Regions from separate parts of the Arthrobacter sp. Marseille-P9274 genome, predicted to be linked through region 3. Evidence: riboswitches for the same ligand, from Rfam matches in the RefSeq annotation. Region 3 holds a riboswitch; each other region holds the start of a gene.
The links. Region 3 has a riboswitch for cyclic di-AMP ahead of OC550_RS12705 (M23 family metallopeptidase). Riboswitches for the same ligand answer to the same signal wherever they lie in the genome.

Region 1 (10,266 bases), 130 kb from region 3:
CCGCTGGTCCAGGACCTGCGCGCCCGCTTCGGCGGCGCGGTGCTGGTCAACACCGGCTTCAGCGTGGTCACTACCCGCGAGGAAGCCCTCGCCATCCTCGACGACGGGCTGGCCGACGGCGTAGTGGTCGGCCGCCCGGCCCTCGCCAACCCGGACCTGGTGCGCCGCTGGCAGGAGGACCGGCCGCTAAACACGCCGGATCCGAAGACGTTCTACACAGAGGGACCCTCCGGCTACACGGACTACCCCGCCCTGGCCAACTAGGCCGCCCGGTGCGCCGCCCCCCGCGGCGCACCTAAGCTGGCGGGATGCCCTTCCCCCGCCTGGTGGCAGCCCCGGCTCCGGACCAGCACGCTCAGCGCCGCCCTGACCTTCGGCGAACTTGCCCTGGCCACCGACGACCGCCATCCGGGACGACGGGAGGTAACCGGAGTACGGTGGAAGCACAAGTCCGCCCCGTGCGGCGGACGCTTCTGTTGGAGGACAGCAGCCATGGCACAACCAACAATCCCGCAGGAATTCGACCGCAGGCACAGCGAAGACGCCGTGGAGGGCGAGCCGGAGCAGTCCGTGCAGATGCCGCATCCGCACTCCCAAGACGCGGCAGAGGGCCCGGATATCGAGGAAGCCCCGCGGTAGGGCCTGTCTCTCGTCCTGGCCGGGTTGAAAGGAGCGGCAACCCAACTCCGGCCCGCAGTCTATGGCGAACTCAGCCAGACGGAAGGAGTCCTGTGCGTTGCAGCCAGGACCCAGGCAACCGTGCGGCGCCGAAGCGGCTCAGGATCGGCCGGCCAGACCCAGCCCCGCGAGGACAGCGTCCACCCCGAAGAGGAACGCCTCGTCGTCGTTGTTTCGCTCCGCCCCTTCCGGCAGCAGGCCGGCGGCGGCGAGGTCGGCATGCGTCTGCTCCTCCGCCACCGAGCCCAGGATGCAGTGGGTCAGCGTGCGCGCGCCCCAGGCCGCGTGCTGCGCGCTCAGCCCCCCGCGCTCGAGCAGCCGGCGCAGGGTGCTGATGGCCGGGAGCGCCTCCGGGGTCATCGCCTGCGCCAGCGAGACGACATCCGCACCGTCCCGCACGGACAGCAGGGCCGACCGGATGTCCAGGGCCAGCTGCCGGACGGGCTCACGGCCGTCGCCGGAGGACCCGGCCCCCGGAGTGCCGACGGCGCCGACGGCGCCGACGGCCTGGTCGTCGAGGCCGTCGGGACGGCCGCCGTCCGGCTCCGGCACGGCGGCCAGGATCTGCGCGGCCAGCACGCCCAGCAGTTCCTGCTTGTTCTTGACGTGCCAGTACAGCGCCCCGGGCTGCACGCCGAGGTCGCGGGCGAGCCGCCGCATCGACAGGTCTGCCAGTCCGTAGCTGCGCAGGATCTCCATCGCCGCGTCCTCGATCTGCCGGCGGGTCAGCGCCATCGGGTCCTCCTGTTGGGTCGTATCCGCCGCAGCGGCGGGCTCCAGTCCATCATGCCGCGTCATATTCGCCCCGCTCCTGAACACTGTTCAATATTGTCTTGACACGGCCGCTGGCCCTTCCAATACTTGAACGGTGTTCAATAACTTTAGCGACCTGGCCGCGAAACAGCTGGACGGCGGCACCCTGACCCGCGAGGAAGCCCTCGCCATCCTGCACTCGACGGACGACCAACTGCTCGACGTGGTGTCGGCCGCGGCCCGGCTCCGCCGCGCCCACTTCGCCAACACCGTCAAGGTGAACTACCTGGTGAACCTGAAGTCCGGCCTCTGCCCGGAGGACTGCACCTACTGTTCGCAGCGGCTGGGGTCGGCGGCCCAGATCCTCAAGTACACGTGGCTCAAGCCGGAGGAAGCGGCGGAGCAGGCGGCGACCGGCATCCGCGCCGGCGCCTCGCGCGTCTGCCTGGTGGCCAGCGGCAAGGGGCCCACGGACCGGGACGTGGACCGGGTGGCCGGCATGGTGGAGGGCCTGAAGGACGAGCACCCGCAGGTCGAGGTCTGCGCCTGCCTGGGCATCCTCAAGGACGGCCAGGCGGACCGGCTCAAGTCCGCCGGTGTCGACGCGTACAACCACAACCTCAACACCAGCGAGTCCAACTACGCGGACATCTGCACCACGCATGAATACGCCGACCGGGTCCGCACCGTGGAACACGCCAAGGGCGCCGGGCTCTCCCCATGCTCCGGCCTGATCGTCGGCATGGGCGAGTCTGACGAGGAATTGATCGACGCGGTGTTCGCGCTGCGCGACCTCGACGCCGACTCCATCCCGGTCAACTTCCTGATGCCGTTCGAGGGCACGCCGCTCGAGGGCACCTGGCTGCTCACCCCCGCGCACTGCCTGCGCATCCTCGCGCTGGTCCGCTTCGCCTGCCCGGACACGGAGCTGCGCATGGCCGGCGGCCGCGAAATGCACCTGCGCTCGCTCCAGCCGCTGGCGCTGCAGGTGGCCAACTCCCTCTTCCTCGGCGACTACCTCACCAGCGAGGGGCAGGCCGCGAAGGCCGACCTCGAGATGATCTCGGACAACGGCTTCGTGGTGCTCGGCGCGGACAGTGCCGCGGTACCGGCGGAGGAGAAGCACGACGGCGGCGCGGCGGCTCCGGCGTCCGAGCCCGCCTCGGCAGCGGCGGACCTTGACGATCCAGCGGTCGCCCCGGTCACGATCCGCCGGCGCGGCGCCGGAACCCAGCTCGCACCGAACGCCTAGGCGCGCCGTGGCAGTGCAGTCCCCCGCCGGCGTCGTTCCCGGCACCGTTCTTACCGCTACGCCGGCTTCCGGCGCCGAAACCATCCGGCGCGACCGCGGCCTGCTCTGGCACCCCTATGCCCCGCTGGACGGCCCGGCGCCCTACGCCGTCGAGGGCGCCGCCGGCGTCCGGCTGCGGCTGCAGGCGGACGACGGCGAGCGCTTCGAGGCCGTCGACGCGATGAGCTCGTGGTGGTCCATGATCCACGGCTACCGCAACCCGGTGCTGGACGAGGCGCTGCGGCGGCAGTCCGAGCGGTTCAGCCACGTCATGTTCGGCGGGCTGACGCACGAGCCGGCGGTGCGGCTGGCCGAGCAGCTGGTCCGGCTCGCACCGCAGCCGCTGGAGCACGTGTTCCTCGCCGACTCCGGCTCGGTCTCGGTGGAGGTGGCGCTCAAGCTCACCGTGCAGTACCAGGCGGCGACGGGGCGGCCGGAGCGGCAGCGCTTCCTCGCGCTGCGCGGCGGCTACCACGGTGACACCTTTGCGGCCATGAGCGTCTGCGATCCGGTGGACGGCATGCACTCGGCCTTTCCCGGGCTGGTGGCGCAGCAGGAGTTCCTGCCGCGTCCGCCCGCGGCGCGGTTGAATAACGACGGCGATCTGGTCGCCGATGCGGCGGAGGTGGCGGGCTGGATCGCCGCGCTCGAGGAGACCGTTGCCCGGCAGGCCGGCGGGCTCGCCGGAATCATCGTGGAGCCGGTCCTGCAGGGTGCCGGCGGCATGTTCGCCTACGCCCCGGAGTGCCTGCGTGCGGCGCGGCGGGTGGCGGACGAGCACGGCCTGCTGCTGGTCTTCGACGAGATCGCCACCGGCTTCGGCCGCACGGGCCGGCTCTTCGCTGCGGAATGGGCCGGGGTCTCGCCGGACATCATGTGCGTGGGCAAGGCCCTGACCGGCGGCTACCTCACGCTGGCGGCCGTGCTCTGCTCCGCCCGGGTCGCCTCGGCCATCACGGACTCGGAGTTCCGGGCGCTGCTGCACGGGCCGACCTTCATGGGGAATCCGCTGGCCTGTGCGGTCGCCTCCGCATCGCTGGACCTGCTGGAGGCCAACGGGTGGCGGCAGCAGGTCCGCGGGATCGAGCAGAGCCTGGCCGCCGGGCTGGCCCCGGCCGCCGCACTGGATTCCGTGCGCGAGGTGCGCGTGCTCGGCGCCGTCGGCGTGGTCCAGCTGGACGGGCCCGTGGACGTCTCCGCCCTCACCCGGGCCGCGCTGGAACGCGGCGTCTGGGTCCGCCCGTTCCGGGACTTGGTTTACACCATGCCGCCCTACATCTCCTCCGCGGCCGATGTCGCCGCCATCGGGGCCGGAATCACCGCCGCCATTGCAGAGGTGCACGGCTGATGGGCACCATGCAGCGGTGGCTGGAGGACCAGGCCCGGGTGCGGCGCCGGCGCGGGATCGTCCGGCAGGCGGCCGTCCGGACCGGCGCCGCGGGCCCGGCGCCCTCGGGTTCCGCCCCGCCCGAGGCCAGTCGGCCCACGGCCCGCCCGGTACTCGACCTCGCCTCCAACGACTACCTGGGCCTCTCGACGGACCCGCGGCTGAAGGCTGCGGCGATCGGGGCCATCGACCGCTACGGCACCGGCGCGCGGGCGTCTCGCGTGGTCACCGGGACCCTGCCCGTCCACGCCGAACTCGAGGCCGAACTGTGCCGGCTGACCGGGCAGCCGGCCGCCCTCGCCTTCTCCAGCGGCTACGCCGCGAACCTCGGCGTGCTGACGGCCCTCGGCGGCCCGGGCACGCTGCTGCTCAGCGACGAGCACAGCCACGCCTCGCTGATCGATGCCGCCCGGCTCTCGCGTTCGCCGGTCGAAGTCTTCCCCCACGGGGACCTGGCCGCGCTGCGGACCATGCTGGCCGCGCGCACGCAGCCGCGCGCCGTCGTCGTTGTCGAGTCCATCTACTCGGTGCTCGGCGACGCCGCCGACCTGGCCGAAACTGCCCGGCTCTGCGCAGAGCACGACGCCCTGCTGGTGGTCGACGAGGCGCACGGGATCGGGGTTGCCGGCGGGGGCCGCGGCGCGGTGCATGCCGCAGGGCTGGCCGGAGCCGACCACGTGGTGCTCACGGCGACGCTGTCCAAGGCGCTCGGCGCCCAGGGCGGTGCCGTGCTGGGCTCCGGCGCGCTCCGCGGCCATCTGGTTAATACGGCCCGCAGCTTTATCTTCGACACCGGGCTGGCCCCGGCCTCGGCGGCCGCGGCGGCGGAGGCCTGCCGGATCATCGCGGCCGAGCCGCAGCTGGCGGGCCGGGTCCTCTCGAACGCCGCCGTCCTGGCGCTGGGCTGCGGCGTCCCGCAGGCAGCCGGCGCGGTGCAGTCCGTCCCGGGCGGCGATCCGGAGCGCGCCGCCTCCATCGCGGCGGAGCTGGAGGCGGCCGGCGTGCTGGTGGGCTGCTTCCGGCCGCCCAGCGTGCCGGACGGCATCTCGCGGCTGCGGCTGACCGCCCGCGCAGACTTCACCGCGGAGGAGACCAGCAGGGCCGCCGAGCTGGTCACGGCCCGGCTGGTCGCGGCCGGGCTGGCACCGGCGGTCCAGGCAGCCCAGGCGGTCCGATGAACTTCCACGTCGTCACCGATCCGGCGCAGGTCCGCGAGGTCATGCGCCGCACGGAAGATTTCCTCCCGACTAACGCGCTCACCGCCGTCGTTCCCTTGACCCCGGCAGCGCTGCGCATCCTCAGCCGCGCCCGCTTCGCGCTGCCGCCGGTGCTTGCCTCCGCGACCGGCGAGGCGCACCTGCGCGTGCGCCGCCTGGTCGCCGGCTTCTTCACCCCCGCGAAGGTCGCAGCGGTCACTCCCCGGGTGCGCGAGCTGGCGCAAAAGCGCTGCGCCGAGGCCGCAGCGGCGCTGCACGGCGGGCCGGTCGACCTGGCGGACGTGGTCGCCAAGCACGTCCCGCCCGTGGTGATGGCGGAGCTGATCGGAACCGGCCTGCCGGATCTGGACACGCTGAAGCGCTGGAGCCGCGACTCGCTGGAACTGTTCTGGGGCTGGCCGGACGCCGACCGCCAGCCGGCGCTGGCCGGGAGCGCCGCGGAGTTCTACACCTGGCTCCGCGGCGAAGTCGCCGCCGCCCGGGGCACGGACACGCTGTTCGGCGTGCTGGATCGCGCGGGCCTCAAGCCCGCCGAAATCTGCTCGCTGGGCTACTTCCTGGTGATCGCCGGGCAGGAAACGACCGCCCAGCTGATCGCCACCACGCTCTACCGCACGCTGCAGCACCCGGACCGGTGGCAGCTGCTCGCGGCCGGCGGTTCCGCCCGGGACCTGGTTCGGCAGGTGCTCGCGACCGAATCATCGGTCCATACCTGGCGCCGCGCCGCCGCCCGCGCCACCGAGCTGGACGGCACCATGCTGCCCGCCGGAGCCGAGATCGTGCTGGAACTCAGCGGCCACCACGCACCCGACGCGGGTGGAACGGCCTACTCCCTGGCGTTCGGCCACGGGCTGCACCGGTGCCTCGGCGCGAAGCTGGCCGAGCTGGAGACCACGCTGGTGCTCGAGGAGACGGCCCGCGCGCTGCCCAGGGTGCGGCTGCACGGGCGGGACCCCGCGTGGCTGCGCCTGCTGTCCTTCCAGAGCCCGCATACCGTCGTCGTCCGGCAGGAGCCCGAATCCCCATGACCATCCCTACACACTCCGCCGCACAGCCCCTCGACCCGGACATCGCCACCGGAATCCGGGGGCTGCCGCGCATCATCTTCGTCACGGGCACGGACACCGGCGTGGGCAAGACCAGGACGACGGCGGCGCTTGCCTCAGCCCTGTCCGGTTACCGGGACGGGACGGTGGCGGTCTACAAGCCGGCGCAGACGGGCGTGGCTCCGGATGAGCCCGGCGACATCGACGAGGTGCGCAGGCTCTCCGGCGTGGACCGGGTCTCGGAGGGCGTCCGGCTGCTCCACCCGATGGCCCCGCCCGCGGCCGCGCGCCGGGAAGGGGCGGTCCTGCCCGGCCTGGACGACCACGTCCGGCGCATCCGGGCCGAGGCCGAAACGGCCTCCCATGTGCTGGTCGAGGGCGCCGGCGGGCTGCTGGTCGAGCTGGACGGCGAAGGGCACACCCTGGCGGACCTGGCCGCCTGCTTCCCGGACGACTCGGCGACCATCGTCGTTGTCCGCAGCGGCCTGGGAACCCTCAACCACACGCTGCTCACGCTCGAGGCCCTGCGTACCCGAAAGCTGCCGGTGGCCGGCCTCGTGATCGGCTGCTGGCCGTCCGATCCCGAACCCGTTGAAACGGACAATCTCAAATTTTTCTACGGTCTTAATACCCCCTTCCTTGGTGCCGTACCGGCGGGAGCATCGTCCCTAGTCAAGGCCGACTTGCTCGATCAAGAACCAACTGTGGATGAACATAATGTGAATGTGACGTTGTCCACAACTGCCCGGATCCGAGTTGGTGGTTACCAAACCGTTATGTAGTGTTATCGAAGCGTCGGGCCCCTACCCGGCCAGCTCGAGTGGATTGCCTAACTCTGCCACCACAATTCGAGCCCCGTTCAGTAACCGCTGGCAGAGGCGGGGGACCCAAGTTTTTCGGGCTTCCATGAAGCCCTTGGGGTTAAGCCGAGGAGTACGTTCCGTACTGCTCCACGGCCGGGTGACTCCCATCCGAACCCGACAGCTCACCTCGTAGGCATTGGGAGAGGCACAACTGTGTTCACGAACAATTCGGCGCGCCACCGCGCTACTCCGGCCCGCAACTTCCTCATCAGCGAGGCCACCAAGTCCGTTTCCGCCAACGCTGGCAAGGTCGGCCGCGGCGCCGCCGTTGTCACCGCCGGTGCAGGCCTGATGCTCGGTGCGGGCATGCCCGCCGCCAACGCCGCAGGCAGCGCCCCCGACCACTCCGCCGCCTACGTGGCGCCGGCCGGTGCCGCCGAAGCCGCTGCTTCCGAGGCCCCCGCCACCTCCCACACCGTCAAGCCGGGCGACACCCTCGGTGCCATCGCCAGCCAGCACGGCGTGGCCCTGGAAGACGTCTTCGCCGCGAACGGCCTGGGCATGGATTCCGTCATCTACCCCGGTGACGTTATCGCCCTCTCCGGTGCCGCCGCCGACGCCGCTCCGGCTGCCCCGGCCCCCGCCGCCGAGGCCCCCGCTGCCGAGGCTCCGGCCCCGCAGGTCGAGGCCGCCCCGGCCGGGAGCATGAACGTCTCCCTGGCCAGCGCCGAGATCTCCCCGGCTTCCGCCACCTCCGGCCTGGCCGGCATCGCCAAGTCGATGGTCGGCACCCCCTACGTCTGGGGCGGTAACACCCCGGCCGGCTGGGACTGCTCCGGCTTCACCAAGTGGGTCTACGCCCAGGCCGGAATCGACCTGCCCCGCACCAGCCAGGCCCAGGCCGCTGCCCTGACCCCGACCAGCAACCCGAAGCCGGGCGACCTGGTGTCGCAGAACGGCGGAAGCCACATCGGCATCTACCTCGGCGGCGGCAAGATGGTCAGCGCCCTGAACCCGGGCGACGGCACCCTGGTCCACCCGACCAGCTGGATGAGCGTCGACGGCTACTACACCGCCGGCTAAGGCCAAAGCTTCCCGGGCCGGCCCTTCCCCCATCGGCCGTCCCGGGATTACGGAGCCGCCCCGCAGGAGTCATTCCTGCGGGGCGGCTCCTTTTAACTTCGGAACCCGGGAACGGCTCATGCCTCCGCGGGCTGCTGGAAACCGGCACTCCCCCGGGGTGGCCGGAAATCGCCTCGGCGCCTGGCGGACCAGGCGTTCCGGTTCCCCCTTCCGAGGGAGCCGATCCGCCCGTCCGGGGGATCTCCGGCGGCCGGCGCGCGGCCAGACTCAAGCCATGACTACTTCACCCGCACCATCCCCTGGTCCCCTGCCGCCCTCTGGTCCGCCGACGGACGCCGGCTCCGGACGGCCCCGCCGCCTCTCCGCGCGTGCCATGCTTTCCGCCGCCCCGCTGGCCACCGCGGTAGCCGCATTCGCGTACGCCGCCGCAGCCTTCGCCGTCGTTCTCTCCGGCCAGAAGCTGCCCCTTGCCGACCCCGCCGTACCGGTGGAACTGGCCCCGCTGAACGGTCCGCTCGGCGAGGTGCTCAGGTACCTGCTGCCCGCCGCCGCCGTCCTCGGCGGCGGGCTGGCGCTGGCGGTCCACGTACGCCGGCGCCCGGGTCGGCTGCTCGCCGGTGCCGCCGCCGGGTATGCCGTCCTCTATTCCGCTGTGGTCCTGCTGCTCATCGTGGACACCCGGCTCCTGACGATGCTGGGCTACGGTCCCGTTCCTGCTGGTCCTCGCCTTCACTGACCCGGCGGCCCTGCCGGAGGACTACGGCTGGCCGATCGTTGGGCACCAGCTCGTACTGCTGGCCGGGATGGCCCTCTGGGGCATGACCGCCGCCGCCGGCCTCCGCACGTCCTCGGGCGCGTGCCTGCGCTGCGGCCGCAGGGACGGCGGCCTCGGCTGGTTCACCGCCGGCGCCGCCCGCCGCTGGGGTACGCCCGTGACCCTCGCCGCCGCGGCGGTTCCCGCGGCCTATGGAGCCACACGGTTCGCCTGGGCCGCCGGAATCCCGCTCGGGATCAGCCCGGAATTCCTGGCCATGATGCAGGAGACCGGCATGGTCTACGCCGGCCTCGGCCTGGCCTCGATGGCGCTGCTGGGGACGCTCCTGACGCTGGGGCTCATCCAGCGCTGGGGTTCGGTCTTTCCCCGCTGGATTCCCTGGCTGGGCGGACGCCGGGTGCCGATCCTGCTCGCGGCCATTCCGGCCGGCCTGGTCTCCGTCGTGGTTGTCCCGGCCGGCGCCACCTACCTGAGGATCTTCACCTCGGGAATCTCCACCGGCATCCCGTTCGATGCGGTCAACTGGGCCACAGGCGCGCCCACCCTGCTCTGGGTCGTGTGGGGCCCGCTGCTGGCGGCTGCCACGCTGGCCTACTACCTGAAGCGGCGCACCGGCTGCCCCCGCTGCGGGCGCGAAGGCTGACCGGGTGCGGGAGCATCCTGTCGGCGGGATAGGCAAGAATAGGGCCATGACCGAGTCGCGCCGCCCAATGGCACGGCGGGCAGGGCTGATCTTCAGGCACTTTGTGTTCATGATGATCGGCGCCCTGCTGGCCGTGCCGTATTTCGCGGTGTTCATCTGGGCCACGCAGCTGGCGGCGGTGAGTGCCGGCCTGGCGTCGTTCGCCTTCGCGATCCTTTTCGTCCTCCTGGCCGTCCCCGCGCTGCTGTCCGTGACGCGTGAACTCGAGCGCACGGCCGTGCGTGAGCTGCTGGCGGTGGACCTGCCCGGCCCGCCGGGCGTGTCCGCCCTGCCCGGCAGGCCCGGCTTCGGCCGGCCCTGGCGCGGCGCGGCCTGGTACCTGGCCCACCTGTTGTCCGGGTCCCTGCTGCTGCTCGCCCTGGTGGTTGCCGGCCCCGTGGTCCTTTCGATCACCTTCTCCTGGGTCGCAGGGCGGCGGCAGGCCGTCGCGGAGGTGGCCGCCGCCGTCGTCCCCTTTGCGGATACGACGGCGGCCGCCCTGTGGGCGGTCGGGCTGGGTCTGGCCGTGCTGTTGTTCACGGTGTTGACCG
Region 2 (10,266 bases), 1.1 Mb from region 3:
CCGGCCTCGCGGGTCAGGTGCACAACGTCCGCCAGCTTGGCTGCGCCCTGGGAGTCGATGAAGTTGATCCCTTCGCAGTCGAGCACGATGCCGGTAAGGCGCGGCGTCGATTGAATGGCCTCGCGCAGGCGGTCCTCCAGCGCGTCGGCGGTGGCGAAGAAGAGTCCGCCATCGAAGCGCACCACGGCGATGTCGGGAAGCACCTCGTCGCCGGGGTGCCCGTCGGTTTCGCGGAAGACCTGGGTGCCCGGCTGGCGTCCCAGGACCGGCATCTCGGGGTGGGTGGCCACGGAGATGAGCCAGAGGAGCGAAAGTCCGATGCCGATGATCACACCCGTGAGCACGCCGAAGATGACGGTGCAGGCGATCGCGGTGACCGCAATCCAGAAGTCGAACCGCTGCACCCGGGCCAGCCGCCGCATTTCGCGCAGGTTCATCATGCCCATGACGACGGCTTCGATGATCAGGGCCGCCAGCACCGGCTGCGGCAGGTTCGAGAAGAGCGGGGCCAGGAAGAGCAGCGTGAGCAGGACCGTGCCGCCCGAGGTGAGGGAAGCCAGGCCGGTCCTGGCCCCGGAGTGGTCGTTCAGCGAGCTTGCCGACAGGCTCGTAGAGACCGGCATACCCTGGAACAGGCCGGCCGCCGTGTTGGCCAGCGACTGGGCCGTTGACTCCTGATTAATGTCGATCCGGTAGTGGTGCTTCGCGGAGAAGGCCCGCGCATCTCCTGCGGTCTGGGAGAAGCCGATCAAGGCGAGCGCCACGGCCGCGATTGCCACGATGCCCACCTTGTCCCACATCAGGTGGAGGTCCGGGACCTGCGGCGACGGCAGCCCGCTGGGCACATGTCCCACCAGTGCCACGCCCTTGGTCCCAAGATCAAACACCGCTGATGCGAGGAGTCCACCGACGACCAGGACCAATGCGCCGGGAATGCTGGGCGCGACTGCCCTTAGGCCGAAGACGACGGCCAGCGCAATCGTGCCCACGACGAGCGTCGCCGGATGCGTCCCGCCCAGGGTTCCCAGCCATGAGACCAGTTCCTGGATCGGATTGGAGCCGGTGGCGTTAGTACCGGTGAGCTTCGGCAGTTCACCGACGACGACGTCGATCGCCGCGCCGAAGAGGAAGCCGGTCACCACGGCCCGGGAGAGGAACTGGGCAATCCAGCCCATTTTGAGGACGGCAACGAGCAGGAACAGGATTCCGGATGCGAGGGTGATTCCGGCGACAAACGAGGCAATATCCTGCGGGCTGGTGAGGCCGGCGGCGAGCACGGCGCTCGCAGCCACCGCTGCCAGGCCCGAGCTGGGCCCCATCGAGATCTGCCGGCAGGTGCCGAAGATGCCGTAGGCAATCGCCCCGGCCGCGGCCGCATACAGTCCGTTCTGCAGCGGGATTCCCGCGATGCCGGCATACCCCAGGTTCTTCGGAACGATCAGGGCAGCGACGGTGATCCCGGCGATCAGGTCGCCGCGCAGCCAGGTGCGGTCGTAGGAACGGAGTTGTCCGATCAGGGGCACCAGGGGCCCGCCCCCGCGCTGCGACCTTTTCATGGTCCAGTCATACTCCGGGCCGTAGCGGTCCACCAGAGTCATCCTCTCCGGAACATACCGGCAGAGGGCAGAGGCAGCACGGCCCGGCGGATCAGGGCGGGCCTGGCGGCGCCTGCCGCCGCTTGCAATACCGGATCCGGTCCAGGTCCTCTCCGGGCCTACTTCAGCTTCAGTTTGGCCAGGACCATGTTGTGGTCCGATCCCGGCGTGGAGCGCAGCCGGCCGGCGGCGTCGATGTCGAGAACGTTCTCGTAGGAGACGGTGCCGGCGATGTTCTTCGTGAAGACGTAGTCGATGCGCCCGAACGTCGAAGTCTGCTGCTTCCGGTAGCCGTTGGTCGTCGGGTAGAGGAAGTCGGTCTTGGCGGCCGAGGAAGCGGTGTCGGTCCAGCCGGCCTTGATGAAGGCCTCGTGCGGGGCGTTGGAGGGCAGCTGGTAGAAGCTGCTGTTCATGTCCCCGCCGACGATCACGGCACGGTTGCGGGTGTTGATTGCATTCATCTGCCGGTCAATGGTCTGCATGACCGCGGTCTTGGACACCGAGCCGGTCAGCGGCAGCTTCGGGTCGGCGTGGAAGGACAGCGCGTAGAAGATCTTGCCGGTCTTCTTCGATTTCAGCGCCACCCAGGCGGCGCCGCGGCGGTCCTGGCCTGCCGGGGTCGGCAGGGCGAAGGTGCCGCGCTTCACAAGGGTGTATTTGGAGCCCTTGTACGCGATCCGGTTCCAGTAGTGCTTGGTGCCTGCCTTCTCCGGCGTACGGTCCAGGGCGTAGCCGATGGTCTTCAGCCGGGCTTGGAAGTCTGTCATGGCCTTGGTGTTGGCGGTGCCCGGGATGTTGACGTTCATGGCCTCCTGGAGCAGGAGCACGTCCGGGTTCTTGGCCTTGATGGTCTTCAGGTGCGTGAGCTTGCGGGTGTTCCAGTGCGGGGCGCCTGTGACCTTGCAGCTGGCGCACATCAGGTTTTGGCTGGCCACGCTCAGCGGCTCGCTGCCGCCAACGGCAGGCGCTGCCGGGTACGCGGTCAGCCGGACCGAGGGCCGGGTCTTATAGGTCTTGTTGTGCGCGTACACCCGGATGAAGCTCGGCATCGACGACCGGGAGCCGTGCGTGAGCTTCGTGATCTTCAGGCTGGTGCCCGTGATGTTGGAGAAGGTCCGCGGCCGCAAGGTCATGGCCATGTTGTCGGCGATCTTCACGGTGTAGTGCGTGGTGTCCGCGGTCCGGTTCCAGGAGACCGTGATGCTGTCCTGCCCACCCGATGCCTTCAGCGGGGTGAACGCGCCGGGGTAGTTGGCCTGCGTGGTCGCCTTCAGGCTCGGGGACCAGGCGGAGCGGACGTATTCGCCGTAGTCGCTGCCGGGCTCGCGGTACAACGCCCGGTACTGGATGTAGTAGGTAGTTGCGTCCTCCAGGTCGCCGAGGTAGCGGCTGTTGACCTTCTCGATGACCGGCGCGCCGGCCATGTCGGAGCGTATGGAATAGCGGACCTCGTACCGGTTGGCCCCGGACACAGCATCCCAGGCCAGGGTGAAGCCGGTGTAGCCGGCAGAGGCCAGTTCGGGCCTGTCCAGGCTGGCTGCCACCTGCACCTGGGCGGGGGCCGCCACGGCGGTGCCGGGGACGAAGGCGCCGAGCAGGGATGCGGCGAGGAGGGCGGCCGCGGCGCGGCGCAGGGGAGTGGACTTCATGATGCTCCTGGGCGAGTGCGTGATCTCTAACAGGAGACATGCGTCGAAACCCCCGAAGCCTTCCCCCGCGAAAAGTATGACGGCCAAAGACCGTTTTGCGAAACGATTCACCGCAGCGGTAGGGCCGCAATGGCGCTGGAAGGTCACCGCAGTCCGGCCACGCATGGCAAGAAAAGGGCTAAGGCTTGTCGGACGGTGCTCTCGGCGTAATCCCATCCGGCGGGCGCAACGGCCCGGAGCCGGACGAAGCCTGCCCGGAGCGCTTCTCTGTGCCGAGGCCTGAGGCTAGGGGGAAGGAACCGTTCCCTACGGCACGCGATCGACCGTTTTGCCTGCTCAGGGCGTGCGTGAGCAGGAACACATGTCACGGGTTTGTAACGATTCATCCGCGGCGGATACGTTAGATGGCGCCATGCCCCGGATGGGCTCATGGCCTGGTGCGCACGCCGAACTCTGCCAGCGTACCTGTCCGTTCAATTGCACTGGCAGAGGTGGAGGAACCATCATCGGCGCCATCGGCGCCTTGGGGTGAAGTGCGGCCAGCCGAAGCAGCGTCCTGTTGTGCGGCGGCCGTGCCGGGATGCTCTCTCTCTCGAATCCGACAGCTAACTTCTCAGGCGTGTAGAGAGGATTCCCGTGAAGATTCACTCATCGCGCGGACGCCGGCGTGCCGGCTCCGCGGTTCCGCCCGGCGGCCGCTCCCGTGGCCGCCGCAGCGCCGCCGCAGCCTCCTCTGCGGCTTCGGTTTCCGCCGTTAGGAAACCGGTGGCGTTCACCGGCATTGCCGCCGTCGCCACCGGCTTGGCGGCCGCCGTTGTCCTTCCGCTGATCCAGCCGGCGGAACCGGACGCCGCGGGCAGCCATTCGGAAACCAAGACGTTCACGACGACGGGGTCGGTAGCGGCGTCGACCAGCAGCACGACGCCCGCCTACGACCGCCCCACGGTCGACAGCAAGGCGGCTTTGACCGGGGCGGCTTCGACCGGGGCGGCCTCGCTCCCCGCCGAGGGCAGCGCGCAGCCGACCACCGGCGCCGTCCCTCCGCAGCTGCCGGCCGCCGGAGAGGCTGGCCCGGCCGAGGAAGCGGCTCCCGTCCCGACCAGCGACGGTACAGCGGCGGCGGGCACGTCGAAGGCTGCGGGCGCGCCGGCCACCGGCTCGACCCCGGACACGGCCGCCCCCGCGACCGGCTCGGCCAAGGCAGGCACGGCAGCCCCGACCGCGACGGCAGCCCCGACCGCGACGCCGGACTCGACGGTCACGGCCGGAACGCCGTCGTCCGCCCTGGCGAGCCCCCGCCCCAGCGCATCCGCCACCCCCACTGAACGGTCCGTGCCTGAACGGACCCAGCCGGCCGAACGCAGCGTGCGCGCGAGGACGTCCGTGACCGCGGAGCCGATTCCGTCCACCGGAACGGCCGACCCGAGTATTCTCCCCGTGCCCGCGCCGTCGTTCGGTACCGGCAAGGCAGCGGCCGACGAAGCGCTGCGGAAGCTTCGGGCAGTGCGCGGCGAGACGGTCGACGACCCGAACTGGCGCTGGATCCGATCGCACCTGGACGGGCGCGATGAAGAACGCAGCCGCTAGCCGGACCTGATGACGGTTCGCTGCCAGGATCCGGCGGGGCCATGCCTCGGGACCTGCGGCGGAAGTACGACGGCGGAACTCATGTTCCGTCGTCGTACTTGCTTAAGATGCGGGTGCAGGGCGGCCGCTCGACCGATGCCCGCGTCCGGGACTACCGTTGAGATGGAGTCCGAACATGGACAATTTCAACGCACTGCTCGACACAGCGCGGGCGGCGTACGCCCGCGGGGATTGGTATGCCGCCCACCGGGATTTAGCGCATGCCAAGGAGCTCTCCGGACTGTCTGCACAGGACCTTGGCCTGCTGGGCAGCGCCGCCTGGTGGGTGGGGGAGGTCCGGGAATCGCTGTCGTTGTCCGAGGTGGTGTACCACCGCTTCCTGGACGACGGCGAGCCGGCCGAGGCGGCAATGAAGGCCTTGAACCTGGGCCTGCTGTGGTTCATCCGGGGCGACCTCGTCATTGCCTCCGGCTGGGCCAGCCGGGCCCGACGGATCTTGGCCGACATGCCGGAGGGGCCGGCGCAGGGCTACCTGCTGTACCTGGACGCCTCGATTGCCTTCGACTTCAGCCCCGACGGACCGGCAGCGCAGGCCGCGGCAAGGCTGCAGGAGCTGGCCCGCCGGCACCGCGCACCGGAGCTGACCTCGTTCGGGCTGGTGCTGTCCGGGCTGGTCGATCTGCGCGCAGGTAGGACGGCGTCCGGTTTCGCGCAGCTGGATGAGGCAATGCTGCCGGTGCTCGCCGGAATGATCCCGCCGGAATGGGCCGGCGACATCTACTGCACGGTGATCCACGCCTGCCATGAACTGGGCGACCTGCCGCGCATGAGCGCCTGGACCCGTGCCACGGAGCAGTGGTGCCAGCAGTTCCACGGGGAAGTGGTCTACTCGGGCATCTGCCGCATCCACCGGCTGCAGCTGCTCAGTGTGGAAGGCCGCTGGGGCGAGGCGGAGGAGGCCATCGAGCGCAGCGGCGCCGAGCTGGTCGGCCGGAACAACTGGGTGGCGGGCGAGGCCTTCTATCAGCTGGGCGAGCTCCGGCGGCTCCGCGGCGATACCGGCGGAGCGCAGGCAGCCTACGCCCGCGCCCGGGAGCTGGGCACCGAACCGCAGCCGGGGGAGTCCCTGCTGCAGCAGGCGGCGGGGCACAGCGACGCGGCCTGGGCAGGGCTGTGCTCGGCGCTGAGCGGCCGGGACCGGCTGGCCTGTGCGCGCTTGCTTGAGTCGGCGGTTTGCATCGCCCTGGCCAGGGGGCTGCGGGATGAAGCGGAGCGGTTCTGCACCCAGCTGGAGGAAACGGCGGCCGAGTTCGGCACGGCCTGCTTCCGCGCGTGGGCCGGCCACGCCAGGGCGGAAGTGCTGATCGACGCGGCAGACTTTGCGCACGCCCTGCCCGTGCTGCAGTCCGCGGCCGCCGGATACCGCGCACTGCAGGCCCGGTATGAGACGGCCAGGCTCTACGAGTTGTCCGCCCGGGCACACCGCGGCATGTCGCAGCCGGCCGTGGCCGACGCCGACGAGGCCACGGCGCTCGCAATCTACCGGGAACTCGGTGCGGCGCCTGACATCCGGCGCTTCGACCGGACCCCGCTGCCCGGAGGCCTGACCGAACGGGAAGCCGTTGTGCTGGCACTGATCGCTTCGGGGGCCAGCAACAAGGACACGGCCCAGACGCTGTTCATCAGCCAGAAGACCGTCGGGCGGCACCTGGCCAACATCTTCGCCAAGCTCGGGGTATCGTCCCGGACCGCGGCCGCCGCCTGGGCCCATGAGCACGGTCTGCAGTCCGCGGGCGCCCGCAGGCCGGCCGGCCCTGCATGAAATGAGCCATCCCGCGGCCGGAGGAATGGTGCATCCTCCCGACGCGCCGGTTTCGGCCGCTCCGTAGCGTTGATGGTGCACAGCAAGTGCACACAGCGTGAAGGAGCAGCAGTGATGGATATCGATCTGGCGATCCTGGCCGGCGGTGTCTCTACCGTCATTTTTGCCGGCAGCGTCATGCCCATGATCGTCAAGGCGGTGCGGACCCGCGACCTGGCGTCCTACAGCCTGGGGAACCTGTTGCTGAGCAACACGGGGAACGTCGTCTATGCCGTCTACGTATACAGCCTCCCGGCCGGTCCCATCTGGGCGCTGCACGGTTTCTACATCCTTTCGACCGCCTTCATGCTGGCCATGTACCTGCGCCACGGTGCGCTCGCGGCCCGGCGGCAGCTGCGTCCGCCGCGCACCGGACAGGAAGAAGGGCTGCCGCGGCAGGGCACCGAGGCCTTGTCCGAACTCCGGCAGTCCACTGCCTCCGGGACCTTGGTCCCGTAACGCAGGTCCTTACAGTAAAGGAAAGAACCATGACCATCGATCAGGAAACAACCCTTGAGGAGCTCCGGAGCGGACTTGACCCCGCGGCGGTGGCTGCCGCCGCGGGAAGCTACTTGGAGATCCTCAACAAGGCTGCGATCGCCCTGCTCACGAGTGTCGGGCACCAGACCGGCCTGTTCGAGACGCTCGCGCAGCTGCCGCCGGCGACTAGTCGGCAAATCGCCGACGCGCGCGGCCTGGACGAACGTTACGTGCGGGAGTGGCTGGGCGGCATGACTGCGGCGGGGGTAGTCCGGTACGACGTCGCCGGCCGAACTTATCGGCTGCCCCGGGAACAGGCGGCCGTCCTGACCAGGGCCGCGGGGCCGAACAACATGGCACTGCTGATGCAGCATATCTCCATGATGGGCGAGGTGGAACAGAAGATCATCGACCGCTTCCACCGCGGCGGCGGGCTGGCCTACGGCGATTACCCGCACTTCCACCGCAATATGGCGGAGACCAGTGCGGCAGTCCACGACGCGGCCCTGCTGGACGTCATCCTGCCGCTCGCGCCGGAGCTTCCACAACGCCTGGCCCGCGGCATCGACCTGTGCGACATCGGGTGCGGCAGCGGCCATGCGATCAACCTGATGGCCAGCGCCTTCCCGGCCAGCAGGTTCACCGGCTACGACTTTTCCGGGAACGCCATCGAGGCCGCCCGCGCGGAAGCCGGCCGGATGGGCCTGGCGAACGCGTCCTTCGAGGTGCTGGACGTGGCCGCCCTGGACCGGGAGCAGGCCTTCGACGCGGTGACAGCCTTCGACGCGATCCATGACCAGGCGCATCCGGCCCAGGTGCTCACGAACATCCGCAAAGCGCTGCGGCCCGGCGGCGTGTTCCTGCTGGTAGACATCAAGGCCTCCAGCTACGTCGAGGACAATGCCGCCCTCCCGTGGGGCAGCTACCTGTATGCCATTTCGATGTTCCACTGCATGAGCGTTTCGCTCGGGCTCGACGGCGACGGGCTGGGCACCGTCTGGGGCCGGCAGCTGGCGCTGTCCATGCTGTCGGACGCTGGCTTCGGCCAGGTCGAGGCCAAGGAGATCGAGTCGGATCCGTTCAACGCATACTTCGTCGCAAGGCTATAGCGCTCGCAGTCCATGCCGGTCATTCCAGACGGCGGGAGCCCCGGTGCCTCAGGGGCTCCCGCCGCCTCACCGTGCTCAGCCCCGGGGCAGGACGTGTCGCCGCTTCGGGAACCTGATCCTGTCCAGGTCCTTCGCCGCGAGGACCGCGGTTCCGCCGGCTCGGGCACGGGCCTGTTCCGCCAGGGCTGATGTGTCGTCCCCGTAGCGGGAGGAGAAGTGTGTCAGCACGAGCACGCCCGCGCCGCCGGAGCCCGCCAGCGAGCCTGCCTGGCCGGCGGTGAGGTGGCGGTACTGCGAGGCGAGCCCCTCGTCGTCGTCGTTAAAGGTGGACTCGGTGACGAGCAGGTCCGTGCCGTCGGCCAGTTCTTCGGCGCCGGGGCACAGGGCGGTGTCCATGATGAAGGCGAAGCGCTGGCCGGGACGGTACACGCTCACGTCCGCCAGGCGCACGCCATCGAGGCTGCCCTCGCGCTGGAGCCGGCCTATGTCGGGCCCGGCGATGCCGGCCGCGGCGAGGCGCTTGGGCAGCAGGGTGTGGCCGTCGGGTTCGTTGAGGCGGTAGCCGTAGGTCTCGATCCGGTGCCGCAGCTCGCGGACCTCGAGCCCGGCCGCGATGGGACCGGGGGAGCCGTGCGGGCAGAGCCGAAGGTCGATGCCCGGGGAGGCGACGGAGACGAGGGCACGGACCACCTCCTCGCCCGAGGCCGGATAGTGCAGATAGACGGGGTGCGGCACGCCGTCCAGGGCCATGCGGGAGAGCACGCCGGGCAGGCCGTAACAGTGGTCGCCATGGACGTGGGTGAGGCAGATCCGCGTGATCCGGGTGGCCGAGACGCCGGCATGGATCATCTGCCGCTGCGTCCCCTCGCCCGGGTCGAAGAGCAGGCCTTCGCCGTCCCAGAGCAGCAGGTAGCCGTTGTGGTTCCGCGTCCTCGTGGGGACCTGCGACGCTGTACCGAGAACGATCAGTTCGCGCATGCCACCGAGTGTGCCATGTGATTGGCGGCTGCGGGACGTTACCGGTTTACTGGTAGGAACGGCCCGAGGCGGCACGAGGGAGAAGAACATGGTCAGGGCAGTATGGCGCGGCGCGGTGATCGCCGAATCCGAGGACACCCTGGTGGTTGAAGGCAACCACTACTTCCCGCGCGACAGCGTCAAGGACGAATACCTGGTCCCCAGCAGCCACCACTCGGAGTGCGGCTGGAAGGGCACGGCCCACTACTACTCGCTCGACGTTGACGGCGAGCGCAACCAGGATGCGGCGTGGTACTACCCGCTGACCACCCCGGAGGCCGAAAAGATCCGAGGCCGGGTGGCCTTCTGGCGCGGAGTGACGGTTGGCGACTGAATTGGCGGCCGGCGGCGCGGCGAAGCGGCCGGAGGCGTCCCTCGGAGGCACCTCCAGCCCGGCGGCGTCCACAGCCTTGCCCTCCGGATCGGGCGCGGCGTGGCCGGGAGAGTTGCGCCGCTCGCTGTCGTGGATCCGGCAGGATACGTCCTTCGGCGCGGCGGAGGACCTGGATTACGGGCTGCGGATGCTGCAGGCGGCCAAGGCCGGCCGGCTGGGGGCGACGGTGCGGATCTACCGGCCGGCGCCAAGTGTAGCCTTCGGCCAGCGCGATACCCATTTGCCCGGCTTCGCCGAAGCCGCCGAGCACTGCCGTGCGCTGGGGTTCGAGCCGCTGGTGCGCAAGGCCGGGGGACGCGCGGCGGCGTACCACCGGGGGTGCCTGGTCATCGACCATGTCCAGCCGGAAGCCGACGCCATCGCCGCGTCCCGGCACCGCTTCGCTTACTTCGGCGAATTGCTGGCGGCGGCGCTGCGGGATGCCGGCGTGACCGCCGGCATGGGTGAGATTCCGGGCGAGTACTGTCCGGGGGAGTACAGCGTGCACGGGGTCCCCGGGTACGACGGCGGTGCTCGGGTCAAACTCGTGGGTACCGCCCAGCGGGTCGTCTCGGGGGCCTGGCTGTTCTCCTCC
Region 3 (10,266 bases):
CGGGCGCAACCTCTTCGGACACAGCTTCAACGACCGGCTCCGGCTCCTCCACCGGTGCCGGCGTGGAGCTGATGCTCGGGCGGTCGAACTCGATGTCGGCAGCGTTGGAGGCCTGGACGGCCTCGACCTGGATGCGGGACGGAGCCGCGGCTGCTGCCTGGACGGAGGCGTCGCGCTGGATCGCGGTGGCCTGGGCGGGAACGCCGACGGTCAGGACCAAGCCGGACGCAGCTGCGATGACGGCAGCCTGGCGGCCCATGGAACCGGCGTTCGAGGAAACAGCCTTGGAGATCGTCTCCAACGGGCTGGTGCGCACGGGGACGGCACGATGGCGACCCGTGACTGAAGTGTTCTTAGACACGATCAATACCTCTCCCCATGCCTGCGAGGTGAGCTGTCGGGTTCGGATGGGAGTCATCCGGCCATGGGAATTCCGTCAACAATCCGGAATGGCCCAAAACTTAACCCCAAGGGTTTCAACTGAAACCCACAAAGTGGTTCCCCCGCCCCTGCCATGCGAATGTTTATGCGAACGGACCCCGGTCGGTGGCAGAGCTCGGCAATCCATCCGGAGGCACCAAATCATGTCTGCGATTTGGCACGAGTTAGAGAATATACGATCCCCGGAGATAAGTCACATTCAGATCACAACGCGGCGACGGAACGATCACGACAGGCTCCATCCCACACCGGAACGTTTCATCAGACGTCCGGAAAATGCGGGAACAATCGATCAAAAGTGAATTGCGCCACAGTTGTCGGCGGGCGGCAAAACCTCGGAGGAATGCCGACGGAACCAGCTGTGCAGCACAGATTAAACACCGAAGCGCAAAGGCTTGGTTTTACTGCCGATAATGGGCTAACGCCCTATCCCGCGCCCCGGACAATGGCTTAGAGCCAGCCCTTCGGATCCACCATGTCCCCATTCACGACAACTTCGAAATGGAGGTGGCAGCCGGTGGAATTCCCCGTGGTGCCGCTTTGGGCGAGGAGGTCGCCGCGGGAGACCTTGTCGCCGGTCTTGGCGCTGATGCTGGTGAGGTGGTTGTAGGTGGTCTTCAGGCCGTTGCCATGGTCTACCACGACGCGGTTTCCGTAGCCGCCGGCCCAGCCGGCTTCCGTCACGGTGCCGCCCGCGGCGGAGTAGACCGGGCTGCCGCAGGCTGCCCCGTAGTCCTGGCCGGTGTGCATTTCCCCGGCGTAGCCGGTAACGGGGTTGACCCGGAAGCCGAACGGCGAGGTCATCTTCATGCTGTCCATCGGCTGCGAGAGCGTCCCCTCGCTACCGATCGGTTTGGCGTCCTCCCCGGCGGCGACCATGACCTGCTCGAGCTTCGCGTCCGGGTCGAACGTGCTGCTCAGGCCGGTCCGCTGGAACTGCAGTTCAACCCCGGCCGCTGCGGTCACCGGCTGTCCGGAAACCGCGACGGCGCCCGTTCCGGCGGCTTCGGCGACGTCCGGGCCCGGGGTGGCATTGCCGGCTGTCGTCGGCAACAGAATGGTCAGCGCCAGGCCTGAGGCGGCGGCGGCAACGGCGGCCTTGTGGCCGGCACCACGGACCGATGACTTCGATGATGCTGCAACCTCGGCGCGGCGGCGGCCGGTGGCTGCGGTGCGAGGCCGCCGGACCGGTACGGGGGCGGCCGAACGGCGCCGTCCCGTTGCTCTTAGTTCTGACAACAGTCTTCCCTCTCCTGGAAGCCTGCGAAGTTAGCTGTCGGGTTCGAGTAGAAGAAACTCGGCCTCGCTGGGCATGCGGCATCAGCGGATAAACCGGCAGGTGCCGAACACAAACGAGGCTTCACCCCAAGGCAGCTGAACGGCGCTGCCGGTAGTGGGTCCTCCGCCCCTGTCGGATTCAGACGCTGGTCCGCCGACAGGGTTCGGCTGCGGATCAGGTAACGCCAATGCATCGGCGCCAAGCAACAACTATAGGGGCAGAAAGCTCTAAGTGATAAATCCGTTATCCAAGCTTGTGGATAACGGATTTAAACGTTGCTGGCTAGGGCGAAGGCCGGCTTAGCTCAGGGATACAAAGATGTGCGCCGCGACTTCCGGGGGAAGTTCGAGGGCTCCCTCGATGCCCGGCACACGAACCGAAATGTACTCTCCTACCGTGGCCAACTGCAGTTCGGCGCCCGGCTTGAGTCCGCCTTCCTCCAACTGCAGCAGCAGCTCCGGGTCGACTTGGATCGGCTCGGCCAGCCGGACGATGACCACGCGCTGCTCCGCCGAGTAGCCGCGCATGGCCTCGCTGAGGTTCACCATGCCGGTGGCAAATTCGGCGGCGGGCTCCCCGCCGAGGGCCTCGAGGCCTGGGATCGGGTTGCCGTAGGGCGATTCCTTCGGCCGGCCCAGGAGCTCGTAGAGACGCTGTTCGACCCGCTCGCTCATCACGTGTTCCCAGCGGCAGGCTTCGTCGTGCACGTAGGCCCACTCCAGTCCGATCACGTCTGCGAGCAGGCGCTCGGCCAGCCGGTGCTTCCGCATGACCTCGACCGCCCGCTGGCGCCCGTGCTCGGTCAGCTCCAGGTGGCGGTCGTCCGAGACCACCACAAGGCCGTCCCGTTCCATCCGGCCGATGGTCTGCGAAACGGTGGGACCCGAGTGGCGCAGCCGCTCGGCGATGCGTGCCCGAAGGGCTACGATGTTCTCCTCTTCCAGCTCGAGAATCGTCCGCAGATACATCTCGGTGGTGTCGATGAGATCAGTCACTTATTTCTTGCTCCTCGGCGCAGATGGCGGGAATCCGCTTCTCAAACCGACGCACCGGCGTCGTTGTCCCACAGTCCAGATTAGCCTGTTTGCCGCACTGGACAGTCAACCGGGTCCCGCCTCGCGCGCGTCCCCGGTTCCAGACTGCGCGACTGGCGCCCGGTAGTTAACAGTTAACGGGCCGGCCGAAGGGTACGGCAGAATATAGACCGTTCAATGGCGAACTTCACGTCAACACCGTAGCCTGCCAGGAAGAGACCAGATGAGCGACAACCAGTCCATAAGCATCCCCGCAGAACTGCTGCCCCAGGACGGTCGCTTCGGTGCCGGCCCCTCCAAGGTCCGCCCCGAGCAGATCGATGCCGTGGTGCAGGCCGGCCGCAACCTGCTGGGCACTTCCCATCGGCAGGCTCCCGTCAAGAACCTGGTCGGCAGCGTTCGCGAAGGACTCCAGGAATTCTTCCAGGCGCCGGAGGGCTACGAGGTGGTTCTCGGCATCGGCGGGGCGACTGCGTTCTGGGACATCGCAGCCTTCGGACTGGTCGAGGAGAAGGCCCAGCACCTCTCCTTCGGCGAGTTCAGCTCGAAGTTCGCCGCCGCCACGAACAAGGCGCCGTTCCTGGCGGAGTCCTCGATCATCAAGTCTGAGCCGGGTTCCCTGCCCGAGCCGCAGGCCGAGGCCGGTGTGGACGTCTACGCCTGGGCCCAGAACGAAACCTCGACCGGCGTCGCCGCTCCCGTCAAGCGGGTGGCCGGCGCGGACGACGGCGCGCTGGTCCTCATCGACGCGACGTCCGCGGCGGGCGGCCTCGACGTCGACGTGGCCGAGAGCGACGTCTACTACTTCTCCCCGCAGAAAAACTTCGCCTCCGACGGCGGCATCTGGCTGGGCCTGTTCTCCCCCGCCGCGCTGGAGCGTGCCGCACGGATCGGCGCCTCGGACCGCTGGGTGCCGGACTTCCTGAGCCTGACCACGGCGATCGACAACTCGCTGAAGAACCAGACCTACAACACCCCGGCCTTGGCCACGCTGGTCACCCTGAACAACCAGATCGAGTGGCTCAACGGCAACGGCGGCCTCAAATTCGCGTCCGAGCGGACCGCGGATTCCGCCGGCCGCGTGTACAGCTGGGCCGAGGCGTCGAAGAACACCACCCCGTACGTGGCCAACCCCGAGCACCGCTCCAATGTCATCGTCACGGTCGATTTCGACGAGAGCATTGACGCCGCGGCGGTCGCCAAGGTGCTGCGCGCCAACGGCGTCGTGGATGTGGAGCCGTACCGCAAGCTCGGCCGCAACCAGCTGCGCATCGCCACCTTCGTGGCCATCGAGCCCGAGGACGTCAGCGCACTGCTCAAGTGCATCGACTACGTCGTGGAACAGCTCAACGGCTGACGCCGTCCGCACCAACGGCTGAAGCGCACCGGCAACGGGGCGCTTCAGCCGTTTAAGGGCCGCGCTGCGAGCCGCTGCGCTGGGGCAGGTACACGATGCGCACCCGACGCCCGGCCGCCCTGTCATACGCGAAGCGCAGCCGCCGCGCACGCCAGGCCCAGACCAGCCCGATCAAGGCCGCGACGACGCCGGAGATCGCGGCGACGCCGAGCCCCCACCGGGGCCCGCAAAGGTTGGAGACCAGGCCGACGAACGGCGCCCCCAGCGGCGTCCCGCCCATGAAGATGGCCATGTACAGCGCCATCACGCGGCCCCGCATCACGGGATCGGTTGTCGTCTGCACATAGGCGTTCGCGCTGGTCATGATGGTCAGCGACGAGACGCCGACCAGCACCAGGGCTGCCCCGAAGAGCCAGACGTTGGGCATCAGCGCGGCCGCGGTGCAGGTGACCGCGAAGAGCGCCGAGGCTCCGAAAACGTAGCGCAGCCGCGGCCGTTCGCGCCGGGCCGAGAGCAGGGCACCCGCCACGGAGCCGACGGCCATCACCGAGGACAGCAGGCCGAAATCGCCGGCGTGGCCGCCGAACTCGGTCCGCGCCATCCCCGCAATATAGATGGCGAAGTTCAGGCCGAACGTGCCGATGATGAAGATCGCCCACATCACCACCACCAGGTCCGGCCGGTGGCGCACGTAGCGGAAGCCTTCGCGGATCTTGCCCTTGCCCTTCGGCGCCCGCGGCAGCACCCGCAGCTCGGAGCGGCGGATGGCCAGCAGCGCCGCGATGAGTGCGGCAAAGGTCGCCGCGTTGATCAGGAACACCCAGCCCGGTCCCACGGCCACGGTCAGGACGCCGGCCACGGCCGGGCCCACCATCCGGGCCAGGTTGAAGGAGGTGCTGTTCAGCGCCACCGCGTTCGGCAGGAAGTCGTCGCGCACCAACTCGGAGACGAAGGTCTGCCGCGCCGGCGCGTCTACCGATGAGACGATGCCGAGGGCCAGGGCGAACGCGTAGACGTGCCAGAGTTCCGCCACCTCGGCGATGACCATCAGCCCCAGGCCCAGCCCCAGCAACGCCATGCTCAGCTGGGTGGCCATCAGGATCTTCCGCCGGTCGAACCGGTCCGCGATCAGACCGGACCAGGGAGCCATCAGCAGCTGCGGTCCCAGCTGCAGCGCCATCACGATGCCCATCGCGGCGGCGTCCTGGGCCGTCAGGATGTCATAGACCAGCCAGTCCTGCGCGGTCCGCTGCATCCACGTGCCGATGTTGGACACGATGGCGCCGACAAACCAGATCCGGTAGTTGAAGAACTGCAGGGATCGGAACATCGAGCTCACTTTCCCTTCCTCCTGCAGGACTCATTTCGGACGCCGAGGTGGCTATCCGTTGGCCTCCGGTGCCTCGTCGGCGGACCCGGCGGCGCCAGCCTCGCCATCGGGCTGTCCGGCCGCGGATTCGGAGCCATGCTCCGGCATTTCGGCGCTGTCCCCGGAGCGGCCTTCCGGCGCCTCCGGATCTTCTTCGCTAACGACGGCGGCGTCCGAAGTTTCGTCCGATCCGTCCTGCGCCATGGGTGCCGGAATCCCGGCGCTGCCCTCGGTGGAAGCCTCAGTGGAGGCCTCGGCATCGGTCGAGGCTTCCGCCGCTTCGGCTTCCCGAGCCTCCGCTGCTTCCTCCGGCCGGACGCGTTCAGACCACGGCACCCAGTCCGGCGCCAACAGCGACTGCCCGGAAGGCAGCAGCCCTACCTCGCACACGGTCACGTGCTTGCTCCGCGGAACCCGCGCCACCGAGGCGAACCACTGCCAGCCGCCGTATCCCGGGACCCGCGCTTCGAACCGATGCACCACCAGCCGCTCGCCCTCGGCCACCGCACTGACGTGCCGCCCTACCTGGTCGGCGGGGGCGATCTCCAGCACGCCCTGGCGTGCCCGCTCGATGGCTTCCGCCAGCACCGCGTCGAGCTTCGGCGCACGCTGGTAGACGCGCCGCCTGGGGGCGGGCGCGGCGGCTGTCTCCGGTTCGGGATTGGTCATGCTCGGAGACTACGCGTCCAGGTCGTCGGCGACACGGCGCAGCACCGCGGCGACCTTGGCGGCATGCGCCTTCTCCGGGTACCGGCCCTTGCGCAGCCCGTTGGAAATGGCATCGAGCAGTTTGATCAGGTCCTCGGTAATGACCGCCATGTCCTCGGCCGGCTTCCGCGTGGCCTTGGCAACCGACGGTTTGGCGTCAATGATCCGCACGGACAGCGCCTGCGCGCCGCGCCGGCCCTCGGCGATCCCGAACTCCATCCGGGTTCCGGCCTTGACCTCTTTCACCCCTGCGGGCAGGGCCGAGGCATGCAGGAAAACTTCCTGGCCTTCGTCCGTGGCCAGGAAGCCGAATCCCTTCTCAGTGTCGAACCACTTCACCTTGCCGATTGGCACTTGAGCTACCTCGTTCTACGGTTTGATGCACCGGCTTCTCGCCCGGTGCTGCCTTGCTGCTCCGCCTGGGTTCCGGCCGCCGGCGCGCTATTGCACCGGCTCCGTCGCAGACGGGAAGTCCGTATCTAGATTAGCCTGTCCGGCTGCCCCTTCTGCGACTTTGCCGGCATCTTGTCCGCTGTTAGCGTTATGGGCATGTCCGGCCACGCTCCCGTTCCCCCGCCCGGCGGCAGTTCCGAGGCCAGCAAGCTGCTCGTCACGGTAATCCTGCTGGCCGCCGTAATCTCCGCCGCCGGCATTGTGAGCCTCGCTGTCATCCTGATCGCAGCACTCTTCGGCGCCGAAACCTGGCCCGGCTTCGTGGGCATCGCCTGGGTCGGCTTCCCCGTCGCCTTCCTGCTGATGGGCGCCATGGTCATCCGCAACATCCGCCGCCGCCGCAGCCTCTGACGCACCGGCGGCCCCCGGAGCCTGCTGCGGGTACCGTTAAGACGGTGTCCTCCATCCGGGCGCTGGCCCACGATCTGGCGGCCCGCAGCAACGACCAGCTGCGGGAGCTGTTCGTTGCCCGGCCGGATCTTTGCCTCCCTCCCGTTCCGGATTTCCCGGCCCTGGCCGCCCGCGCCTGCACCCGCGTCAGCCTGCAGCGCGCGCTGGAGAAGCTCAACCGGCCCGAGCTGGAACTGCTGGAAGCGCTGGTCCTGGCCACCGACGTCGATACCGGCACCGCCGCCGACGCCGCCGGCCTGGCCCCGTTGCTGGCCGCACCCGAGGGGCTGGCCCCGGATCAGCCGGTTCCTTACCTCCGGCGACTCCACGACCTGGGCCTGCTGGTGCGCGCGGACGGAGAGCCGCCGGCCACGGAGAGTGCGGAGAATAACGACGGCGGGGGCAGGCACTGCGCCTATCTTCCGCTGGCAAGCCTCGTGGACGTGCTCGGCCCCTACCCGGCGGCGCTGGGTCGCAGCCACCGCGCCCTGGCTTCGCTGAATGCGTCCACCGGCAGCAGGCTCGCCGCCGCCGCCACCGCGCTGCGCGCCGCCGGCCACCGCTTGGCCGGTCCGACCGGGGACGGGGCTGCCGCGGCCGCCGCGCTCGAGGGCTGGCTGCAGCTGCCGGATGTGTGGCCCGCGCTGCTGGCCGACGCTCCCCCGAAGACGGCGGACCTGCTGGAGCGGTTCCGTTCATCGCCCGTGGGTGCCGTGCCCGACGCGCTGCGTCCCATAGATGCGGCGGAGCCGCTCCGCCAGCCGGTGCCCTGGCTGCTGGCGCACGGCCTGCTGGTTCCGCTCGACAACACGCACGTGGAATTGCCGCGGGCCGTCGGACTCCTGCTCCGCGGGGGTGCGGTCGCCGCTCCGTGGCATGTCCGTCCCCCGCTGGCCCCCGGGCCCGGCGCATCCGGTGACGGCTCATCCGTTGTTCGCTCATCCGGTGCTGACGCGTCCGGGACCGTTCGGCCCGCTATCCGGGACAACGCGGCCTTCTCCGCGGTGGCGGAGACGCTGCGCCTGATGTCGGACCTGCTCGGCGCGGCGGCCCGGTCGCCGATAGCCACCCTGCGCGCCGGCGGCGTCGGCGTCCGGGAAGTGCGGCGGCTGGCGGAGGAGCTACAGGCCGGCACCCGGGGGACCGGCTGGCTGCTGGAACTCGCCGCGGCCGCGGGCCTGCTGGTGCTGGATGTCGATACCTCCCGCTGGATCCCGCACGGCGCCGAAGCCTACGCGGCACTGGACCGACACCGGCAGTGGCAGCTGCTGGCCACCGCCTGGCTCGAACTCGGCCGCGCCCCCTCCCTCGCGGGCACCCCGACGGTCGGCTCCGCCACCTCCCTGCCGCGGCGGGGCACGGAAAAGGCGGCCACGGCCGGACCTGCCCCGGTGCGAGGCGCGCAGATCAACGTGCTGGCCGCCGAGGCCGCTCGTCCGGATGCACCGTCGGTGCGCCGCCGGCTGCTGGCTGCCCTGACGGAACTCACCCAACCGACAGCACGGGGCCAGGCCGGAACCGTCCCCGCCCCTTCCTCCGGCCAGGTCATCGCGTACCTTGGTTGGCAGGCGCCGCGGCAGCAGCGGAAGTTCGACCGGCTGGTTCCGGGCATGCTGGACGAAGCGGCGCGCCTGGGACTGATCGGCTCGGGCGCGCTGACCGCCTTCGGCGCCCTGCTGCTCGACGATCCGGCCGCTGCGGCCGAGCTGCTGGCCGATGCGCTGCCTGCCCCGCTGGCCCACTTCATGCTGCAGGGGGACCTGACCGCCGTCGCCCCGGGCTACCTCGAACCCGCCGTCGCGCGGCAGCTGCAGGAGCTCTCCAGCGCCGAAGGCCAGGGCCCGGCCGCCATTCACCGGTTCTCCGCAGACTCCATCCGGCGGGCCCTCGACGCCGGCCGGGACGCGCCCGGAATCCTTGGTTTCCTGGAGCGGCACTCGGCCACCGGCGTGCCGCAGCCCCTGCGCTACCTGGTCGAGGACACTGCGGGGCGGCATGGCGCCATCCGGGTCGGATCGGCCGGTTCCTATCTCCGCGGCGAGGACCCCGAGCTCCTCGACGACCTGCTGGCGGATCCCCGCGCCGCCGGCCTCGGACTGCGCCGCCTCGCCCCGACCGTCGTCGCCGCCTCGGCGAGTGCCGCAGATCTGCTGGCTTCGCTCCGCAGCCTTGGCTACTCCCCCGCGCCGGACCGGGACGGGGTGCCGGCGCTTGGCAGCCCGGAGGGGACCCCGCCCGGAAACACCGAACGCAGCGCACGGACGGAAGGCGCCTCCCCGCCGTCGTCCGCGGTCACCACCAACCCGTGGCAGCTCACGGAGGAGGACCTGCAGGCCCAGCTCGAGCTGCTGCACGGGAGCGCAGCCGACGGGGCCGGCAGGGCCGGCGAAGCCGAGCCGCTGCTGGCGCTGGAGACGCTGCGCCGCGCCATCCGGCTGAAGAAGCGCGTGCGGATGGGTATCGTGGACCCGCACGGCAACCACCGCCGGGAGATCCTGCAGCCGCTGTCGGTCGGCGGCGGCCGGCTCCGCGTGGCGGACCCGGACCGCGGCAACGAGCGGGTGGTGCCGATCCACCGCGTCATGGACATCGAGCTGGTGGAGGACACCGGCACCGAAAAGGAGCAAACGGATGGCTGACGGGCCGCTGATCGTCCAAAGCGACAAGACCATCCTGCTGGAAGTTGACCACGAGCAGGCCACCGAGGCCCGCCACGCCATCGCCGCGTTCGCGGAACTGGAGCGGGCCCCCGAGCACGTGCATTCGTACCGGATCACGCCGCTGGGCCTGTGGAACGCGAGGGCGGCAGGCGTGGACGCCGAGCAGGTGCTGGATACGCTGCTGAACTACTCGCGATTCCCGGTGCCGCACGCCCTGCTGGTCGACATCGAAGAGACCATGTCCCGCTACGGCCGGTTGCGGCTGGAGAAGGATCCGCAGCACGGGCTGGTGCTGCGGACCAACGACTACCCCGTGCTCGAGGAGGTCATGCATGCCAAGAAGATCAAGCCCCTGCTTGGCCCGCGGATCGACGCCGAGACCACGGTGGTGCACTCCTCCGGGCGCGGCCAGCTCAAGCAGCTGCTGCTGAAGCTCGGCTGGCCCGCCGAGGACCTGGCCGGCTACGTGGACGGTACGCCGCACCCGATCCGGCTGACCGAGACGCCTGGCGCAGGCAAGGACAGCGGCGGCTGGCAGCTGCGGCCCTACCAGCAGGTCGCCGCGGAGAACTTCT

Region 1: it holds a riboswitch for cyclic di-AMP, as region 3 does, so the genes downstream of both, OC550_RS12140 (LysM peptidoglycan-binding domain-containing C40 family peptidase) here and OC550_RS12705 (M23 family metallopeptidase) in region 3, are expected to answer to the same signal.
Region 2: it holds a riboswitch for cyclic di-AMP, as region 3 does, so the genes downstream of both, OC550_RS07395 (hypothetical protein) here and OC550_RS12705 (M23 family metallopeptidase) in region 3, are expected to answer to the same signal.

What each region holds. Positions count from the first base shown of each region.
Region 1 covers NZ_CAMPOV010000001.1:2,615,884-2,626,149, forward strand. Annotated here, with positions in the region: gene OC550_RS12100 (alkene reductase) at 1-264, shown strand, start outside; gene OC550_RS12105 (hypothetical protein) at 493-639, shown strand; gene OC550_RS12110 (TetR/AcrR family transcriptional regulator C-terminal domain-containing protein) at 778-1,476, opposite strand; gene bioB (biotin synthase BioB) at 1,547-2,683, shown strand; gene OC550_RS12120 (adenosylmethionine--8-amino-7-oxononanoate transaminase) at 2,766-4,070, shown strand; gene OC550_RS12125 (8-amino-7-oxononanoate synthase) at 4,079-5,287, shown strand; gene OC550_RS12130 (cytochrome P450) at 5,284-6,354, shown strand; gene bioD (dethiobiotin synthase) at 6,351-7,154, shown strand; cyclic di-AMP (ydaO/yuaA leader) riboswitch at 7,214-7,385, shown strand; gene OC550_RS12140 (LysM peptidoglycan-binding domain-containing C40 family peptidase) at 7,389-8,258, shown strand; gene OC550_RS12145 (hypothetical protein) at 8,533-8,994, shown strand; gene OC550_RS12150 (hypothetical protein) at 9,062-9,676, shown strand; gene OC550_RS12155 (sensor histidine kinase) at 9,723-10,266, shown strand, end outside.
Region 2 covers NZ_CAMPOV010000001.1:1,622,906-1,633,171, reverse strand. Annotated here, with positions in the region: gene OC550_RS07405 (SulP family inorganic anion transporter) at 1-1,589, opposite strand, end outside; gene OC550_RS07400 (endonuclease/exonuclease/phosphatase family protein) at 1,715-3,244, opposite strand; cyclic di-AMP (ydaO/yuaA leader) riboswitch at 3,679-3,878, shown strand; gene OC550_RS07395 (hypothetical protein) at 3,881-4,831, shown strand; gene OC550_RS07390 (helix-turn-helix transcriptional regulator) at 5,007-6,653, shown strand; gene OC550_RS07385 (hypothetical protein) at 6,768-7,151, shown strand; gene OC550_RS07380 (class I SAM-dependent methyltransferase) at 7,181-8,281, shown strand; gene OC550_RS07375 (ribonuclease Z) at 8,357-9,259, opposite strand; gene OC550_RS07370 (DUF427 domain-containing protein) at 9,348-9,632, shown strand; gene OC550_RS07365 (lipoate--protein ligase family protein) at 9,745-10,266, shown strand, end outside.
Region 3 covers NZ_CAMPOV010000001.1:2,744,552-2,754,817, forward strand. Annotated here, with positions in the region: gene OC550_RS12700 (C40 family peptidase) at 1-361, opposite strand, end outside; cyclic di-AMP (ydaO/yuaA leader) riboswitch at 366-570, opposite strand; gene OC550_RS12705 (M23 family metallopeptidase) at 892-1,680, opposite strand; cyclic di-AMP (ydaO/yuaA leader) riboswitch at 1,685-1,899, opposite strand; gene OC550_RS12710 (metal-dependent transcriptional regulator) at 2,020-2,715, opposite strand; gene serC (phosphoserine transaminase) at 2,978-4,111, shown strand; gene OC550_RS12720 (MFS transporter) at 4,164-5,441, opposite strand; gene OC550_RS12725 (DUF3027 domain-containing protein) at 5,493-6,149, opposite strand; gene OC550_RS12730 (cold-shock protein) at 6,159-6,542, opposite strand; gene OC550_RS12735 (hypothetical protein) at 6,738-6,992, shown strand; gene OC550_RS12740 (helicase-associated domain-containing protein) at 7,037-9,670, shown strand; gene OC550_RS12745 (DNA repair helicase XPB) at 9,663-10,266, shown strand, end outside.